Linked DNA regions of Ruficoccus amylovorans. The protein of the gene in region 1 binds, or shares a complex with, the protein of each later gene. Links are inferred from orthologs where the notes say so. Each region holds a gene or a part of one and is shown in the gene's direction. Other genes may lie near its edges.

Region 1 (5,520 bases):
GGAGGGGGGCAACGTGGCCAGAAATTCTTCAGCTTCGGCGCTGGGGCGGGGGAGGAGAACTTCGCTCAGGCCGTCGGGGCCGACGAGGACGCCGTACTCGCGCCACTGGCCTTCGATGAAGCCAAAGCGGTGAAAGGGTTGGGCGTCCAACAACTCGTTGGCGAAGACGATGGCGCGCTCAGGCAGATCCATGCTCTGGCCGCTGCCGATTTCGTGGGTGAAGGCGAAACGCCCGGCCTGCCCGGCCAATGTGCCCCGGCCTGCCTCGACCCCCAACTCGACGAGAGAAAAACTCTCCAGCGGTGCGGGGGCGAGCTGGCCGATGGCCTCCAGCAGCAGGTCGGCGAAGACTCCGCCGAGGCTCGCGGCGGTGTAAAAGTCGCTCTGCTCGTTGCGGCCCACGCGCTCGCGTTGGCGGTGGTAGTAGCCGTGTTCGGGGTGGTAAAGTGCCAGCCGGGTGAACCCGGCATAGGAAAGGTGTCCGGCGGGATCGGCGGCTTGGCGGAGGGCTTCAAAAATCGGTGCGGGCATTTTTTATCTGGCTGGCGGGACGCAGGCGGCTAGTGTGCGCGGGACGGACAAGTGATGATCAAGTACGCGCGACAATGGCTGATTTACCTGCTGGTTTTTTTCGGAACCGGGGTGTTGTTGCTGATCTTTATGTCGCTGGTCTGGCTTCAACCGCATCAGCGCGATCTTTTCAGCCTGGATTTCTGGCGCAATATTTTTCACGTCGGGCAGGTCATGCTCCTGACCAACGACAGCTATGTGGAGACGGACAAGGTCGGCTACGACGACCTCAGTACCTCCGCGCTCAAGCAGATGATTCACGGGTTGGACGAGTACTCCGGCTACATGGACCATGACGACTACGTGGACTTTACCGTGCATACCGACCAGCACTACGCCGGGATCGGGGCCGAAGTCGAGCGGATCGACTCGCGGGTGACCATTGCCGGGCTGTTTGAGAAAAGTCCCGCGCTGGCCGCCGGGCTGCGGGTCGGCGACGAGATTGTGCGCGTGGGCGATCTGGATGCTGCGGGCTGGAGTGTGACGGAAATGGTCGAACGCCTGCGCGGCCCGGTGGGCGAGACGGTGGCGCTGAGTGTTTACCGGCCTTCGGAGGGGCGCGAGCTGGATTTCAGTTTTCGGCGGGAGGCGATTGATTTTCCCTCGGTGCGGGAGGTCGGGGTCGGTCCGGACGGTATCGGCTTTATGAGGATCTCGGGCTTTGGCCGCAACACCGGGAGCGAGTTCCGGGTCGCGCTCAGCCAGTTGGAATTTCAGGGGATGCAGGCGCTCATCATCGACCTGCGTGGAAACCCCGGCGGGCTGCTCACGGAAGCCGTCGCTGTGGCGGGCGAATTTCTACCCGACGATACCCTCATCGTGACTACGCGCGGACGGGATGGCACCGTCATCAACGAGGAGCGCACCACGGGCACGGCCCGCCAGGCGCATTACCCGGTGGCGATCCTGATTGACGCTTCCAGCGCCAGCGCTTCGGAGATCGTGGCCGGTGCCCTGCAGGATTTGGGCAAGGCCGTCATCATCGGGGAAACATCCTTCGGCAAAGGCTCGGTCCAGCGGGTATACGAGTTCGCCAACGGCGACGGGTTGCGCCTGACCTCGGCCATGTACTACCTGCCCAGCGGGCGTACGATCCATAAGGAGGGCGTCATCCCCGACATCGCGGTTCCGGTCTCGACCCGCGCCGCCCTCGGACAGCGGCTCCAGTATTCGCACCTGCGCTTGATGGACCCGCAAGCCTTCGAGGCGCGCTTTGGTTTTGCGCCGGTGACGGATCAGGCCATCGAACGCGCCCGCGAAGTACTGCGCGGCCTGCTCGCTTACCGTGCCGCCGCTGACGCCAGCTAGTGTCCCGTTACCGAAGTTTGCTGCATAATTTGGGGGCTCTGCGCCCCCAAGTGCGTGACCGCACTGGACATTGAGGGGCGCTGCCCCTGCGGAGCCAAAAAGGCTCCTGCCCCTGATAGCTGGTCCAGCCGGACCCCGCATTATTCCGCGAAAGAAACTCGTCCGCCGGTCGTGGCGCTTTTTCCTTTCAAGGGGCGGGGTTTTGCCGCTTAAATCCCGGATCTGAATATGTGGCTGGGAGTGGAAAGTTCGTGTGACGAGTCGGCGCTGGCGCTGTTTGATCCGGCGGCGGGGCTGTGTGGTGAATGGGTGCACAGCCAGGTGAGCCTGCACCAGCGCTACGGCGGGGTCGTGCCCGACCTGGCCAGCCGCGAACATTTGGGTAATTTTGGCTGGCTGCTGGGTGAGGCGTCGCGGGCGGAAGGCTTTGAGCAGGTGGAGCGGATCGCTGTCACCTGCGGGCCTGGCCTGGCCGGTTGCCTCGCCATCGGCCTGTCGTTGGCCAAGTCACTCGCCTTGGCCAAATCCCTCCCGCTGGTCGGTGTCAACCACCTGCGCGGGCACGCGTTTTCCCCGTTTATTCCGTTGCACAGCGAAGACCCGACGGGCTTCCGCCAACGCCTGGCGGCCTGCCTGCCGCACCTGGGGCTGCTGGCTTCGGGGGGCAATACGCTGCTTTTTCGCATCAGCGAATCGCTGGAGATAACCATCCTCGCGCAGACGGTGGATGACGCCGCGGGCGAGGCCCTCGACAAGGGTGCGAAGCTCCTCGGGATGGACTACCCGGGCGGCCCGCTGATGGAGAAGGCCGCCACCGGGGGGAACCCGGAGCGTTTTGATTTCCCCGCCGGGATTCCCGAGGCGCGCGACTGGCGGTTCAGCTTCTCGGGGCTGAAGACTTCCCTGCGCTACCGCCTGGAGAAAATGGACGACGCGCAACTGGCGCTCGATTTTAACGACCTGTGCGCCTCCTATCAGCAAGCCGTAGTCCACCAACTGATCCGCAAGACGCGCCACGTGTTGCGGGCGGGCAAATATGCCAGTCTCGGGCTCTCCGGAGGTGTCGCCAACAACACCCTCCTGCGCGAGTCGATGGAGACGCTGGCCGAAAAGGAACGCCTGCCACTGCTGCCCGCGCTCAAGCGCCACACCGGCGACAACGCCGCGATGATCGCCTTTGCCGCCTGGGTCGATCCCGCTGGTTGCCTGCCCGCCGAACGCCTGAGCTTCCACCCCGCGCTCACCTTGACGGGCGAGGAATAAGACGGCTTGCGGCGCCCCGACTCCGCCTCTTGTTACGGTGGATTTGGACTAAAATGCAGGCTCAACGGACGCTCGCCGTCAATGGAGAGGCGCTCACACTGGCGAGGATTTCCCGCGACTGGGCTTCCCAACTGACGCGCGACGGGTCGCTCTGGACGAGCCAGACACGCTCGATGGCGGCGAAGTCGTGTCCCGCCAGCCGCCACTGCGAGAGCGCGGCCTGCATGGGGCCGAGGCCGGGGTTGTAAGCGGCGTTTTCGAAACTGGCCCCGGCAATCAAGACTCCGCCCCCGGCCAGCACGGCCACGGCGCGGTTGCCGGAGTAGGGGGCGTGGCTACGGGCAAGAGCCTGTCGGGCGGCGCTTTCCAAGTTGGAGATTATAGGCGAACCGCTTGCGGGCGTGCCGGGCACAGGGGCCGGGGTGGGCAGTTGGTCGTCGGCTCCTTTGGCATCGGGCAAAAACGCCTCGGCCCCAAAGGCTTGAGGAAGGAGTTTGCCCAAGGTGGACACGCTGGCGATGGTTGGGCTCTCGACCACACGGACACGCAGCGAGCCGGGGTCGAACTCCCGCAGAAACTGGCGGCAATGCCCGCAGGGAGCAGCGCTCACGAGCAACTGGCGCCACTCGCGACAGCCGGCCAGCAGCGCGGCGGCGGCAGCGGCCTGTTCGGCGTGGACGCAGTAGTTTGGCGGCAAGCCGGGGAATTCCAGGTTCGCGCCCGGGAAAAGCCGCCCCTCCTCGGTGACAAGGAGCGCCCCGACCTGATACCCTGAAACCGGGACGCAGGCGAACGCTTTCGCTTGCTCCAACCGTTGAAAATCCTGAAGGTATCTTTCCTGTTCTGGCATGCTTCCTTCGCCTTGTTTATCCGATAACGGATCGTCCGCCCCGCGAAAAGCGATAAATCCGCTTGCCAAGCATTGAAAATAAAGTTAAGTAAGTTACCCAATAAACCAATAAAAGCACTGAGATGAGCGCCACCGCCAAAAAACTTTCCAAGAACGAGGACTTGAAGGATGCCAGCAATTTCCTGCGCGGCACCATCCTCGAAGGGCTTGCCGACCTGTCCACCGGGGCGATTTCCGAAGCTGACACACAGCTGACGAAATTCCACGGCATCTACATGCAGGATGACCGCGACGTGCGTAGCGAGCGCCGTAACAAAAAGCTGGAGCGCGCCTACTCCTTCATGGTTCGCGTGCGCGTGCCCGGTGGCGTCTGCTCGCCCGAGCAATGGCTGGCCATGGACAAGCTCAGCGACGACTACGCCAACCACACGCTCAAGCTCACCACCCGCCAGGCTTTCCAGTTCCACGGCATCATCAAGAGCAACCTCAAGCGCTCCATCCAGGAGATCAACAAGGTCGTGCTCGACACCATCGCCGCATGCGGTGACGTGAACCGCAACGTCATGTGCAACCCGAATCCCGAGCAGTCGGAGATTCACGCCGAGGCACTCAAGATCGCCCAGCAGCTCAGCGACCACCTCACCCCGAAGACCAGCGCCTACCACGAGATTTGGCTCGACGGCGAGAAGGCCGTCTCCAGCGAGCCGGATGAGGAGCCCATTTACGGCAAGACCTACCTGCCGCGTAAGTTCAAGATCGTGCTGGCCATCCCGCCGAGCAACGACGTGGACGTCTTCGCGCATGACCTCGGGCTCATCGCCATTGTCGAGGAGGGCAAGCTGGCCGGGTTTAACTTCACCGTCGGCGGCGGCATGGGCATGACCCATAATAACCACGCCACCTACCCGCGTCTGGGCGATGTGCTCGGCTTCGTCAAGCCCGAGGACGTCATCCCGGTGGCCGAGGCTATCGTGACCACACAGCGCGATTTCGGCGATCGCTCCGACCGCAAGCACGCCCGTCTCAAGTACACCATTGACGACCGCGGGCTGGACTGGTTCCGGGGCGAAGTCGAGGCCCGCAGCGGCATCAAGCTCGGCGAAGCGCGTCCCTACGTCTTCGAGTCCACCGGCGACCGCTATGGCTGGGTCGAGGGCACCAACGGCAACTTTAACCTCACCCTCTTCGTCCAGAACGGCCGCGTTCGCGACGACCGCGAGATCAAGATGAAGACCGCCCTGCGCGAGATCGCCCAGGTCCATAACGGGGACTTCCGCCTGACCGCGAACCAGAACCTCATCATCGGCAAGATCAGCCCGGAAAAGCGCCCCGAGATCGAAAAGATCCTGGCCGAGTACAAGCTCGACCGCTGCTTCGAGCAAGCCGGCATCCGGCTCAACTCGATGGCTTGCGTGGCGCTGCCCACCTGCGGCCTCGCCCTGGCCGAGAGCGAACGCTACCTGCCCGACCTTGTGACCGAACTGGAAGGCGTGATCGAGGCGGCCGGGCTGGAGCATGAGGCCATTGTC
Region 2 (5,529 bases), on another replicon or contig:
CGCTGGTTGAAACCGGCCGCTGCGATCTTTCCACGCTCATCGCCTGCCTCACGCACAAGCCCGCCGCCGTCATCGGCCTGCCCAAGGGCACCCTCTCGGAAGGGGCCGATGCGGACATCACGGTGTTTGACCCGGGAGCGGAGTGGACCGTCACCCCGGAAGCCCTGCAAAGCCTTTCGCACAACTCGCCCTGGCTGGGTCAGACCCTGCGCGGAAAGGTCACGGCCACCTTCGTCAACGGTCGCAACGTCCTGGGCCGGTAACGGGAATTGGTTATCAATTCATTCCCCGGCAAACGAAAGCCACACGGAGCGAATGCGGCGAACACAGCGGTTGTTTTTACACAGCCCGGCTTTGCCATTTAGCGCGTCCTCCGGTTAGTATTGCCATTGCTTGACGGGATTACCCAGACTTACGCTTTCCAGACATGCTGACGCCCGAGCTCATAGCCAGCACCTACACCCTGCTCCTGCTGCTGGCCGGATGCGTGTGTCTGGTGCAGGATATCCAGCAGCAGCGCCGCTATAAGGACTTCGCGCTAGAGCCGTGGAAGGCCCGTCTGTTCGATTTTGCAGCGTTTTTCGTCGGCATGTTCGCGCTTCAGATGGTCGGCCAGAGTGTAGCTCAACTGATCATCGAAGCTGTCTCCCCCGACGCCGCCCACTGGCCCTATCGCACCGTGGCCCAGTTCATGGGTGCGCAACTCGGCGTGCTGGTCCTCTACGCCTTCGTCCTGCGCACCTATGCCGCCCAGGGGCTTTCGCTCAACCCCGCCAAGCTCTCCCCGCTGGCCGGGTTGAAGGCTGGAGCGTTCTTTTTCCTGGCTGCACTGCCGCTGATGACGTTCACCAGCCTGGGATGGCAATCCCTGCTCGGCTGGCTGCGCAAACAGGGCTGGGGCATCGAGACGCCCCACCAGCCGCTGGTCGAGCAGTTGACCGCGCTCAAAGGCTGGGAAGAATGGGCGCTGGTCGTGCTCATGGCCGGGATCGTTGCCCCCGTGGTCGAGGAACTGGTCTTCCGCGGGGCGCTGTACCGCTTCCTCAAAGGCCGGCTTCACCCGTTGCTGGCATTGACAGGCAGCTCGTTCTTCTTTGCCTTGATGCATCTTAACCTGCTCCAGTTTGTGCCGTTGTTTCTACTGGCCATGCTGCTGGGCCGCGCCTACGAACGCACCGGCTCTATCCTGGTCCCCATTTGCTTCCACGCCTGTTTTAACCTGAACACGCTTCTGCTCATCTCGATCGCTCCCCAAATCGTACAAACCTCTCCGGCATGACTCCTTTCTCTCATAGTCTGGCCCAAAGTGTCGGCAGCCTGAACGAAACCACCCTCATCAGTTGCATCCACAACTGGCTCGGGCGGGCCACTCCCCCGCCGCCGGCGGGCATAGGCGACGATTGCGCCGTGCTTCCCGCCGTGCAGGGCTCTCCACTGCTGACCATCGACCCGGTGGTCTATGGCAAACACTTCGACGACTCCCTCCCGCCCGAGCAGGTCGCCGCCAAGCTGCTCAAGCGCAACCTCTCCGACATTGCCGCCATGGGCGGGCGTCCGCACGCCGCCGTGCTCGGCCTCATGCTCTCCGCCAACCTCTCCATGACCTGGCTGGAGCGCTTTTTCGAGGGCCTGAAAGTCTCCAGTCTGACCTATAAAACGCACATCGTGGGCGGCGATATCTGCTCAGCCGAAGGACGCACCTTCGCGGCCACGCTCACCCTCTACGGCGAGGCTTCCCGCCCGGTGCAGCGCCTCGGCGGGCAGCCCGGCGACCGGGTCGCGGTCACAGGGCATCTCGGCGGTAGCCTGCTGGGTAAGCACGCCGCCTTCATCCCCCGCCTGACCGAGGGCCAATGGCTGGCCGCCCGCCCCGAAGTCAAGGCCATGATGGACCTGACGGACGGCCTGGCCAAGGATCTCCCGGCTATGCTTCCGCCTCAGGCCTGCGCCCGTCTCGACACCGCATCGGTCCCGCTCGACGAAGCCGCCGGTCGCATGGCCGAACGCTCCGGGCAAAGCCCGCTTTACCACGCCTGCTGCGACGGCGAGGACTACGAACTGCTCGTCATCCTCGACGGCCAGGCCGACCTTTCCCCCCTCCTTGAAGCCTGGAGCCGCGATTTTGACCTGCCTCTAACCCTGATCGGCAAGTTCGCCGACGCCAGCCCCGAAACCGACGGCCATCTCACCGACGCCGCCAACGGAAATATCCTCTTCCCCCGCGGTGGTTATCAGCACTTGAGCGGACAATGAGCGGGCAAGCGGCATTTCTCCACCGGCTGCGCATGGGGGTGCTCACCTCCGGCAGCGACGCGACCCGCCAGCTTGGTCAGGAACTGGCCGATTGCCTGCCCGATGACACCGTTCTCGCCCTGCACGGCAACCTCGGCACCGGCAAAACCACCTTTATCAGCGGCCTGGCGACCGGACTAGGCATCACCCGCCCCGTCACCAGCCCGACCTACAACATTTACAACCTCTATCGGGGCCGGCGACAGCTCGTCCACCTCGACGCCTACCGGCTGGAGCAGGCCGACGAAGCCGAAGGCCTCATGCTGGAGGACTTGCTGGAATCCCCCTGGCTGCTCGCCGTCGAGTGGCCGGAACGCTTTTCACCCGAATGGCTGCGCCGGGCCTGGCGGCTACACTTCAGTTTCGAAGGCGAAAACGAGCGCCTGATCCGACTCGAAAGCGATTCCAGGTAGCTTTGAGGATTATGCGAGAGGGTGTTTTTGAAAAAGAACACCCTCTCGCGCTCTTCCCCAAAAACTTTTGAGACGAAACTTCGTTTCTTCGCAAGAACGGGAACCGTCAAATTCGATTACTTTTTTAACCGGAAGGACAGGGAGTGCGGAAGGCCACGCCTCCGGACAGACTTGCCGCACTTTCCGGCCTGCCTGTTCGAGCCCTGGCTTTATCAAGACCGTTTGAAAGCGATGTTACTCCTTCGGCTTTTCCGATGCTTCCGGTTCCACCACCTCAGGGGCAGCCTCGGCGGTAGCTTCCGCCACAGCAGGAACTTCCTCAGCCGCAGGCCCGGCATCCGAGGCGGCTTCCGGCTCAGATGAGGCAGCCTGCGCAGCTTCCTCCGTCTTTGAAGCGTCAGGATTCTCGGACGTCGAGGACCCCTCTTTGGGCGAACCGCTATCTTCTGCTGCGGCAGTGACGGCCTCGGCAGCCTCCGAGGCAGACGGCTTGGGAGCCACGGCCACCGGCGGATTGGCGAAAAGCTTTCCATCACCAAACTCGGTCACATACCCCTCGCTCACCAGCCAGCGCAAATCCGCAAAAAGCTGGTGCACCTGCTTTTCCTCGGCGCTGAGACTTTGCTTCCGCACGACAGGGGCGGGTTCTGACGCTTTGTCTGCGGTGTCGCCAGATTCCTGCTCAGCCTCACCGGATTCCTCCTGCTCAGCCTCACCGGATTCCTCCTGCTCGGCCAGTCGGTTTTTCTCGTGGGCCTCGACGATCCGGGCAGCTTCCTCCTCCGATACCTTGTCGATGGCTGGAGCCTTTTCCGGCGGCAGCGGCTGCTCGCCGCCCTTTTCCAACGTAATCCCCAGAAAAGTTTCCGGCAGGGTGGAAACGTTGATGTTCTGGTGGTTCTCAATGAAATCGATCAGTTCCTGCAAGGACTCGGAGAAGCGCGTGTTACTGTCGCGGAAGGAGCGCTTGACCGCGCAGACGTAGGAAACGCCCTTGGAACCGCGCTTGTAGATGGTGAAGTTCATCCGGCGCAGGCGACCGCGCAGGTTGTTCGCCGTGTCGAGCGGGAAACGCAGTTGGCGATCGAGCACCGCCTTGATCGAACGCGCAATCGGTCCGTCCGGAAGCAGATCCACGCTCTTGCCCGAGAGGCGCACCTGCTCGGACTCGCGGATAACCTCGCTGCGCCGCTTGGCCAACAGGAAGTGCTTGGCCGCTTCGGCTCCGTCCAGGTACTCGGGCTCGCCCTCGCGGGGAGAGACCACCTTGTAGCGGACCACGTGCGACATCTTCTTCAGCCACGCGTCGATCACTTCCTGGTCCTTCACCGCCTCGATTTTCTGCTGGAAGCGCTCGAAGGCCATGTTAGGCACGCGACGGGCGTGGTGCTCGGCCACGAGCGCCTGGTAGCGGTGGTAGTTGGGTGGTCCGAGCAGTTCGCCGGTCACGCCGCAACGGTTGACCATGAGGAAGGAGCCCTTGGGAGGGTCGATCTCCACCTCCTCGGTGGTAAAGAAACGGTCAAGGTGATGCTTGATGACGTGGGCCAGGGCCGCCTCTTCGCTCTCAAAGGGCAAGCCGTCGGGGACCGACACCACAAAACGCTCCAGTCCCGGCACTCCGTCCAGCGGCTTCATCACGATAACGAAGCGGTCGGGCTTGCTCAGGATCAGGCGCGCCAGTTCGAAAAGCTCATAGGTGCGGCAGGAGGTCTTGATCGCGTGGCACAGGGCCTTGAACGGAATATCCTCCGGATAAAAGAGTACCTCGACCACGGGCTGGTACTCCTCCTGCGGAGCTTCCTCGCGCCGGTCACGTCGGCGGGGGCCACCACGTGACTCTCTGCCCTCCTGGGCATCCTTCTCGCGTGGCGGGCGCGAAGGGCGGCGATCCCGGCGGGCGGGCGGGCCACTGCGCGGGCCGGAGCCACGGTCGCCGCGCTTGCCACGCTCACGCGAATCGCGCGTATGCGTGGTAATGGGCTTACCGCTCGTCCAGTCAGGACCAAAACTAAGGTCCTGCAGTGCGCTTAAATCGACAGCGGGAGGGTCGCCCGCATCCTTACCGGATTGTGATGTGCCAGCCATGTTACCGCAGCAGAGAGTGAAAAAGGGAGGAGGTTTGTAGCGTTACCTGTTCAGGCTAAAAATTGGGATTACCAAGCGAAAACGGGAGACTAGGAGGAAAAATGCCCCAATGGCAATAAGCTTTCTAGGGAAGATAATAACCTCGCATAAGGCAATTTCAGGCCTTCTGGAGCGTTTTCCGTACCAGTCCCGAAATCATCTCACCGTGAAATTAAACACCGGGGTGAAGTTTTTTGTTGCACGTGGGCGCGAGAGGCGTTTTCTCTTTCCCCTTCATTTCACTCCAATATTGCTCAGGTGGTGGAATTGGTAGACACGCCGTCTTGAGGGGGCGGTGCCGCAAGGTGTATGGGTTCGAGTCCCATCCTGAGCACCATTTTTTAAAGCCCGCAATCGCGGGCTTTTTTGTGCCCAAATGAAAATGATTTCGCCCCGGAAAACTAAAAAACCAGAAAAGACGTAAAGGGGCTGCCATCGCAGTCTTCACGCCTTTTCCGGTCTTCGGTTAAAATCAGTTAAACTGGCCGTCGGTTAGACCCACTCGGCATTATGCCACTGGAGCGAGCGTACGATGTCCCGCGGGAAAAACGGCCCGCGATAGACCATCCCGGTGTAAAGCTGGACCAGACTGGCCCCGGCGTCGAACATCTGCCCGGCGCTCTTGGCGTCCATGATCCCGCCCACGCCCACGATGGGCAGCTTGCCCCCGGTGGAGCGGTAAATGTAGTTCACCATC

What was found.
Region 2: the proteins of tsaD (region 1) and tsaE are in contact, whole or in part, in a crystal structure (PDB 6N9A), measured with the Thermotoga maritima proteins. The link is inferred for Ruficoccus amylovorans from one-to-one orthologs. Residues at the interface, in WP_004082750.1 of Thermotoga maritima: Cys10, Asp11, Arg49, His50, Leu82, Gly84, Gly135, Gly136, Glu154, Thr155, Leu156, Asp157, Asp158, Ser159, Glu162, Asp165, Lys166, Arg169, Leu170, Tyr175, Lys213, Thr214, Leu217, Tyr218, Gln221, Arg222, Asn324; in WP_004082108.1 of Thermotoga maritima: Leu37, Gly38, Lys46, Lys57, Val59, Lys60, Ser61, Thr63, Phe64, Thr65, Leu66, Met67, Val69, Pro71, Tyr82, Arg83, Leu84, Asp86, Asp88, Phe89, Asp93, Ile128, Asp130, Glu131, Arg134.

Annotation. Positions count from the first base shown.
Region 1 is NZ_JACHVB010000025.1:65,557-71,076, reverse strand. The notes cover bases 1,139-4,129. They hold tsaD (tRNA (adenosine(37)-N6)-threonylcarbamoyltransferase complex transferase subunit TsaD), read left to right. Parts: upstream 1,139-2,118; coding sequence 2,119-3,141; downstream 3,142-4,129. Other genes in these bases: H5P28_RS09815 (NADPH-dependent assimilatory sulfite reductase hemoprotein subunit), read left to right, coding at 4,114-4,129; cdd (cytidine deaminase), read right to left, coding at 3,203-3,991; H5P28_RS09830 (S41 family peptidase), read left to right, coding at 1,139-1,878. Outside these bases: H5P28_RS09835 (SAM-dependent methyltransferase), read right to left, coding at 1-531; more of H5P28_RS09830, read left to right, coding at 586-1,138; more of H5P28_RS09815, read left to right, coding at 4,130-5,520.
Region 2 is NZ_JACHVB010000034.1:148,403-153,931, reverse strand. What follows is about bases 978-3,977. They hold tsaE (tRNA (adenosine(37)-N6)-threonylcarbamoyltransferase complex ATPase subunit type 1 TsaE), read left to right. Parts: upstream 978-2,249; coding sequence 2,250-2,705; downstream 2,706-3,977. Other genes in these bases: H5P28_RS11180 (hypothetical protein), read right to left, coding at 2,940-3,977; H5P28_RS11190 (thiamine-phosphate kinase), read left to right, coding at 1,276-2,253; H5P28_RS11195 (CPBP family intramembrane glutamic endopeptidase), read left to right, coding at 978-1,279. In the rest of the region: H5P28_RS11200 (dihydroorotase), read left to right, coding at 1-263; more of H5P28_RS11195, read left to right, coding at 428-977; more of H5P28_RS11180, read right to left, coding at 3,978-4,793; H5P28_RS11170 (quinone-dependent dihydroorotate dehydrogenase), read right to left, coding at 5,325-5,529. UniProt on the Escherichia coli protein: Required for the formation of a threonylcarbamoyl group on adenosine at position 37 (t(6)A37) in tRNAs that read codons beginning with adenine.